2 regions of the Pararhodospirillum photometricum DSM 122 genome follow, and region 2 is predicted to be linked to the other one. Evidence: riboswitches for the same ligand, from Rfam matches in the RefSeq annotation. Region 2 holds a riboswitch; the other holds the start of a gene.

Region 1 (3,400 bases), 690 kb from region 2:
GAGGTGCGCCCCCGCGTTTGGCACCCCGCCGGATCGTTGCAGCTTCTGCCGCACGATCGTGTGATGTTTGCGGGCGTCTCTTATACCCTGGCTGAGGTTCTGATCTGCCTTGCGCAACAGCCCGAGAGAGCCTTGTCGATTCAGCTGAGACGCGACGGCTGGCAGGTCAGGCAGTTTGAGGTCTTTCGGCCCCTCATTTATTTTACCGCCTTTGGCCCCCCCGAGATGTTTCAACTGCTTAATATCGCGCTATGCTCCCTGGCTCGGCGCGGAGCCGTTCCGGCCACCTATCTGGTGATCACCCGGCCCGAAGACCGGGCCTTGATTGCCGAGCACGGGGCCGAAGCCTGCGCCCTTCTGGGCGATCGCTTGCGCATTGCGTGCCTTGACGCCACGTCGTTGCGTGATTTCATGTTTGCCCGCTACGCCCTGGCGACCATTCCAGAAGGCGCGCTGTACCAGCCGATCTTGTATCTCGACACCGACATGGTCTGCGACGGCCCGTTGGAGAACCTGTTTCGCGAGGCCATGGACACCGACAAGATCCTTGCGCCTGCCGAACATCTCCTCCATTTGGATCAGTTCGACTGGTGGGGCGGAAAGGCCCTCTTTGAAAAGGATTCTTCTTCGGGCCTGACCATCAATGATTTTGGCATGAACTCCGGGAGCATCTGCGCCAAAAACCTTTTCGTTTTGCGCGAGTCTTTCGAGCTCATCCCACGGCTTCAGCGGGCACACGATACCCAGGCTTCTGAGCCATTGACCTTCGATCAACCTTTTTTCAATTACGTTGTTTACAAGCTTGGTCTCCAGGATCCCTCGGTTTTTCTTAAACACATCCGCCTCAACGGCCACGAGCAGCCCCCCTCCCCCAACGACCGCCGGGGGCTAGTCCACTTCATGGGAGGCGTTGGCAACAGCTCTCCCAAATTAAACCGTATGCGAGACTACGTTACCCTGCTCGACGCGCTGCCCTGATTATATTCCAATACGGTGCACCTGAAACGGCGTGGTTTGATACATTTCGTTGATCCAGTTGCCAAACAGCAAATGGGCATGGCCACGCCACGTATTCACCGGATCGCGGGTGGGGTCATCCGCGGGAAAGTAATACCGAGGCAAAATGATGGGAATGCCCGCCTTTTGGTCGCGAAAATACTCGTCGGCCAGGGTCCTGGTATCATATTCTAGATGATTGAACATGAAGAGACTACGCCGCGCCGGATCCTCGACCAGGCACAACCCGGTTTCGTCGCCTTCGGCCAGAACATGGACCGCCGATGGCAGATCGTCGCGGCGGACCTCGGTCCAGCGGGAGACGGGAATCGCCACGTCGTCGGAGAAGCCCCGCAAGAAAGGGGACGCCGGCTGGAGAATACGGTGAGGAAACACACCAAACGCCTTGCCACCGCGCTCATATTTCGGCACCCCATGGAAGTGGTGTAAGGCCGCCTGCGCCGCCCAGCAAATATGCAAGGCACGATGGACATGGGTCTGGGTCCAGTCAAAAATCCGCCGCAGTTCGTCCCAATAGCGCACCGCCTCGAACGGCAGCCGCTCCACCGGCGCCCCGGTCACAATAAACCCGTCGAAGCGCTCGGTGCGCACATCCTCCCACGGCCGGTAGAACGAGGCCATGTGGTCGGCCGGGGTGTGCCGAGCGACGTGATGCGTGATGCGGACCAAGGTCAGCTCGACCTGAAGCGGGGTCGCCCCAATCAAGCGAGCGATCTGGGTTTCCGTGCTCATCTTGTTGGGCATCAGGTTTAAAAGGCCGATCCGCATGGGACGAATGTCTTGGCGGATCGCATCCGCCTCGCGCATGACCACAACCCCTTCGGCTTCCAGGGTGCGGCGGGCGGGCAGATCGTCGGGAATCTTGATCGGCATGGCGACGGCCCCTCTCACAAAAACCCTGGGGCGGACGCCGTGGCTTAATTCCGTATACTTGCCGGAGCGGCCACATCCTTCCTTACGGAAGCTCCACCTTGCCCGGAAGGCAGGTTGGCGTTGGGCGTCGCCCCAACTCTTGATGCACGGCCGGTTTTGTACAAGCGGGAGCCGGGGCTGGCAAGAGGGGTGACATTGGGGAGGGAAAAAAAGGAGAAGGCTGGGGAGGCTGCGGCCTCCCCAGACCCCTCCGCCCCCTGTTCGGGAGTCCCGTTGTTTGGAAACTGACCTCTACGCCCCCGTCAAACGCACTCTCGAAACCCTGGGCTTCACGGTCAAAGGGGAGGTACGGGGCTGCGACCTCGTGGCGCTCAAGGACGGCCAGCCAGAGCTTGTGGTCATCGGCGAATTGAAGCAGAGCTTCACCCTAGAGCTGGTCTTGCAGGCCGTGGAGCGATGGAGCGCCTGTGACGAGGTCTGGCTGGCGGTGAGAGCCTCCAAAACCGGCCGGGGCCGCGAACGCGACCCCCGGGTGATTAAGCTCTGCCGCTTGCTTGGCCTCGGCCTGCTGGGTGTATCCCTTACGGATCGGGTCGATATCCTGTGTGAGCCCGCGCCCTACCACCCCCGGCCCAACCTTAAAAAGCGGGCCCGCCTTGTCGAGGAGTTCCGCCGCCGCCAGGGCGACCCGATGGTCGGCGGCACGCGCGGGCGCCAACCGCAAATGACGGCCTACCGCCAGCAAGCCCTGGTCGTTGCCTCCGGCTTGGTTAATGGTCCCAGCCGCCCGCGCGACCTCAAGGCCCAGGCGCCGCAGGCTGCCAAGATCCTCCAGGCCAATGTCTACGGCTGGTTCGAGCGCATCGAGCGCGGCGTCTATACCCTGAGCCCGGCCGGCCACCACGCCCTCAAGACGTGGCCAGCCCCGACTTGAGGAGGCTGGGGAGCCCCACCCTCCCCAGCCTGCTTGGTTTAGAGCCCAAGCGCGGCCTGCCAACCCGGATAGCGCGCATTGGCATCGGCCTGGAAGGACTCCAAGGCGCGCGCCAGTTCGCGATGCTCCTTGGCGTAGGTCACCAGATCAACGCCCTGGCTCCACGCTTCCCAGGCCTGACGCAGCGAACGCGCCCCAGCCGCCGGGCCGTCGAGGTGGCCAAAGCAACCGCCGCCGGAGGTCTGGATCACGTTGGCGTGGCCCAGGTTGGCGAAGAAACCCGGCAAACGGATCGCATTCATGCCGCCGCTGATGATCGGCGTACAGGCCTTCATGCCATCCCAGGCCTGCTTGTAATAGGGGCCCTGGGCCACGTCTTGCTCCAGCATGAACGCCATGGCGCGGTCGGAGGGATCGCCCTCCATCTTGCCAAAGCCCATGGTCCCGGTGTGAATGCCGCTCGCGCCTTGCAAACGGGCCATCTTGCTCAACACAAAGGCGGTGTAGCCGCGCTTGGACTGGGGCGAGGTCACGGCGCCATGGCCGGCGCGATGATAGTGCAAGAAGGTGTTGGGA
Region 2 (3,400 bases):
GTCCGCCAGTTCATCGACCAAGTCGCCGCTATGCGATAAACGCCCCGGGGGGGTGTTCCGTTGGGGGAAAACGGGGCTGCCGCCCCGTTTTCCCCCAACGAACACCCCCCAAGCGTTTCTCAAGACGCGGCGGCGTCGAGGGCGCGGGTCAGGTCTTCGGCGAGATCCTCGGGATCTTCCAGACCCACCGACAGGCGCAGCAAGCCTTCGGTGATTCCCTGGGTTTCTTTTTCCTCGACGGTCAGGCGCTGGTGGGTGGTGGTCCAGGGGTGGCAGGCCAGGGACTTGGCATCTCCCAGGTTGTTACTGATATCCACCACCCGCAAGGCGTTCAAGAAGCGGTAGGCCGCCTCCTTGCCGCCCGCCAAGTTGAGGGCCAGCAAGCCGCCGCCCGACGTCATTTGCTTTTGTGCCAAGGCGTGCTGCGGGTGGCTGGCCAGACCGGGATAATGGACGGCAGCGGTCGCCGGATGGGCCTCGGCCAGTTCCGCCAGACGTTGGGCCGTGCTGGCGTGGCGGGCGAGGCGCAGGCCCAAGGTCTCCAGGCCCTTAAGGAACACCCAGGCATTAAAGGGCGACAGGCAGGGCCCGGTATGGCGCAGGAAGGGCCCCAAATACTCTTCGTTGAAGGCCTCGGAGCACAAGATCGCCCCGCCCAGGCACCGGCCCTGACCGTCGATCCACTTGGTCGCCGAGTGGATGACCACATCGGCCCCGTGGGCCAGTGGTTGCTGCACGATGGGCGAAGCCACCGCATTGTCCACAATCACCACTGCTCCGGCGGCATGGGCCAGATCGGCCACGGCTTGCAGATCGACAAGGCGCAAGGTGGGGTTCGAGGGCGTCTCGAAAAACACGGCGCGGGTCGGGCGCGACAACGCCGCTTCCCAGCCAGCGAGATCGTCCGCCGCCACCACGGCCACCTCGACGCCGTAGCGGGGCAGCAGATCGCAAGCGACCCAGGTGCACGAGCCAAAAAGCTCGCGACCGACCACCACCCGATCCCCGGCGCGCACCAGGGACAGCAAGGCCGAGGTCACGGCGGCCATGCCGCTCGCCACCGCCTTGCCCACGGGGGCCCCTTCCAGGGCTGCCAGCCGCTCTTCGAACACACTCAAAGTAGGGTTGCGAAAGCGCGAATAAACGTAGCGTTCCAAAGTGCCGTCAAACGACGCCTCTGCTTCGGCCGCCGTGTCATAGACGTAGCCGGAATTCAGGAACAAAGCCTCGCTGGTTTCGTGAAACCCGGTGCGGCTTAGGCCGCCGCGCACCAGAAGCGTTTCGGGGCGCAGATGGGGCGAGGTCTTTTTGGTCATGATTGAGTCTCCGCGACATAAAAAAATCCCGGCTATCAGGCCGGGACGTCACGTCACGCGACCCTTTTAGCGGTTTATTTTACGTGGGCGCAAGCCGGTCTCAAATCCCCACGAACCGTCGTCACGATAAGTCCCCTCAGCCGATCGGGTCAAGGGGAAAAGGTTTCGCGGGGTCTGGGGAGGCAAGCCTCCCCAGCCTTTCCTTTAGGCCGTCTGTCGTTGGCTTTGGCCGGGCGTGGCGAGCAAGGCGGTCGCCGGATCGAGGTAGAAGGTCCGCGCCACCTCGTCGCTGATCAGGGCGTTGCGGGTAATGAACTCGGTCAGGAACTCATGCAAGCCGCGCCGGGTGATGTCTTGGACCCGGCCATAGCGCAGGCGGGCGTTCATTTCGCCGGCCAAGCGCGCTCCTTCCGACTCCGGGGCCATGGCCTCCAACAACGCGGTGGCCTGAGCCGTGCAGTGGTGCAAGGAGCGGGGAAACTCGCCGCGCAGCGTGAGAAGCTCGATCACCTGACGCGGCTTGATGGAATCGCGATAGGTGATGCGGTAGGCCTTGAACGCCGACATGGCCCGCAGCACCGCGCCCCACTGATAGTAATCCACCGCCTCGTCGAGCTTATTCTCGTCGGGGGCCAGGACGTGATACTTCACATCAAGCAAGCGAGCGGTATTGTCGGCCCGTTCGATGAAAATCCCAAGGCGGGTAAAGTGATAGGCGTCGGTTTGCATCATGGTGCTGACCATGGTGCCGTGAAACTGGTGACAGCGTTCCTTGACCCACTCGAAAAATTCTCGAAAGCCCCAGTCGAGCAGCCGTTTATAGTTCACCGACTGAAGCTCTAGCCACGTGGCATTGAGGCTTTCAAAGATCTCGATCGGCAGGACAAAGCGCTCGGCCCGGGCGTTTTCGCGCGCGGCCCCCAGGGTCGACACGATACTCGATGGATTCTCGGGATCCAGCGCCATGAACGCGATCACGTGGCTCGCCGAGATCACATCAAAGCGCGCCTCATAAAAAGGCTTTTGGCCGGCAATGATCAAGGCCGGCTCCCACTGCGCCCCCGAGCCCTCGCCGTTATGGGGGAGCTGGTGCATGCGATGGGAGACGTCAAGGATGCGCGCCATGTTCTCGGCCCGCTCCACATAGCGCGCCATCCAATACAGGTTGTCGGCGGTACGGCTCAACATGGCATCAATCCTCCAGAACCCAGGTATCCTTGGTGCCGCCCCCCTGAGAGGAGTTGACCACCAGCGAGCCTTCCTTGAGCGCAACTCGGGTTAAGCCGCCCGGGACCACCTGCGTCGTTTCTCCGGTCAACACATACGGGCGCAGGTCCACGTGGCGGGGCACAAGGCCATCGCTGACAAAGGTTGGGCAGGTGGAAAGCGCCAGCGTCGGCTGGGCGATGAAGTTGCCGGGGTTGGCCAGGATCCGGTCCTTGTAGGCCAGGATCTCGGCTTTCGAGGCCTTGGGCCCCACCAGCATGCCGTACCCGCCCGAGCCGTGGACTTCCTTGACCACCAACTCGGAAAGACGATCAAGGACGTATTTCTGGTCTTCGGCGTCGTCCAGGTGATAGGTCGGCACGTTGCGCAAGATGGGCTTCTCGCCGAGATAAAACTCGATCATGGCCGGCACGTAATCGTAGACCGCCTTGTCGTCGGCAATGCCGGTGCCAATGGCATTGGCTAGCGTCACCCGGCCGCGCTTGTAGGCCTCGAACAAGCCGGGCACGCCCAGCATGCTGTCCTTGCGGAAGGCTCGGGGATCGAGGAAATCGTCGTCGATGCGCCGATAGATCACGTCCACCCGCTGCGGCCCGTCCACGGTGCGCATGTACACAAAACCGTCGTCCTCGACGAACAGATCCTGACCTTGCACGAGTTCCACGCCCATCTCATCAGCTAGAAAGGCGTGTTCAAAATAAGCGCTGTTAAACTGCCCCGGAGTGAGCAGAACCACCGTTGGGTTGGGCGCGTGGGCGGGCGCGGCGTGCTTCAGGGTCTTGAGAAGCTCTTGCGGGTAGTGGTTGACCGGAGCCACGCGGTATTTGTCGAACAAGTCGGGAAACAACCGCATCATC

Evidence for each region. A riboswitch is a leader RNA that binds a small molecule or an ion and turns the genes downstream of it on or off. The one in region 2 is predicted to bind S-adenosylmethionine.
Region 1: another riboswitch for S-adenosylmethionine. It lies ahead of RSPPHO_RS16915 (homoserine O-succinyltransferase); the one in region 2 lies ahead of metZ (O-succinylhomoserine sulfhydrylase).

Annotation. Positions count from the first base shown of each region.
Region 1 covers NC_017059.1:3,800,307-3,803,706, forward strand. The annotation lists gene RSPPHO_RS16910 (hypothetical protein) at 1-978, shown strand, start outside; gene RSPPHO_RS16915 (homoserine O-succinyltransferase) at 979-1,890, opposite strand; SAM-I-IV-variant riboswitch at 1,935-2,041, opposite strand; gene RSPPHO_RS16920 (DUF2161 domain-containing phosphodiesterase) at 2,168-2,824, shown strand; gene RSPPHO_RS16925 (ribulose-bisphosphate carboxylase) at 2,863-3,400, opposite strand, start outside.
Region 2 covers NC_017059.1:618,278-621,677, reverse strand. The annotation lists gene RSPPHO_RS02680 (methyl-accepting chemotaxis protein) at 1-39, shown strand, start outside; gene metZ (O-succinylhomoserine sulfhydrylase) at 120-1,316, opposite strand; SAM riboswitch at 1,362-1,438, opposite strand; gene RSPPHO_RS02670 (alpha-E domain-containing protein) at 1,521-2,504, opposite strand; gene RSPPHO_RS02665 (circularly permuted type 2 ATP-grasp protein) at 2,509-3,400, opposite strand, start outside.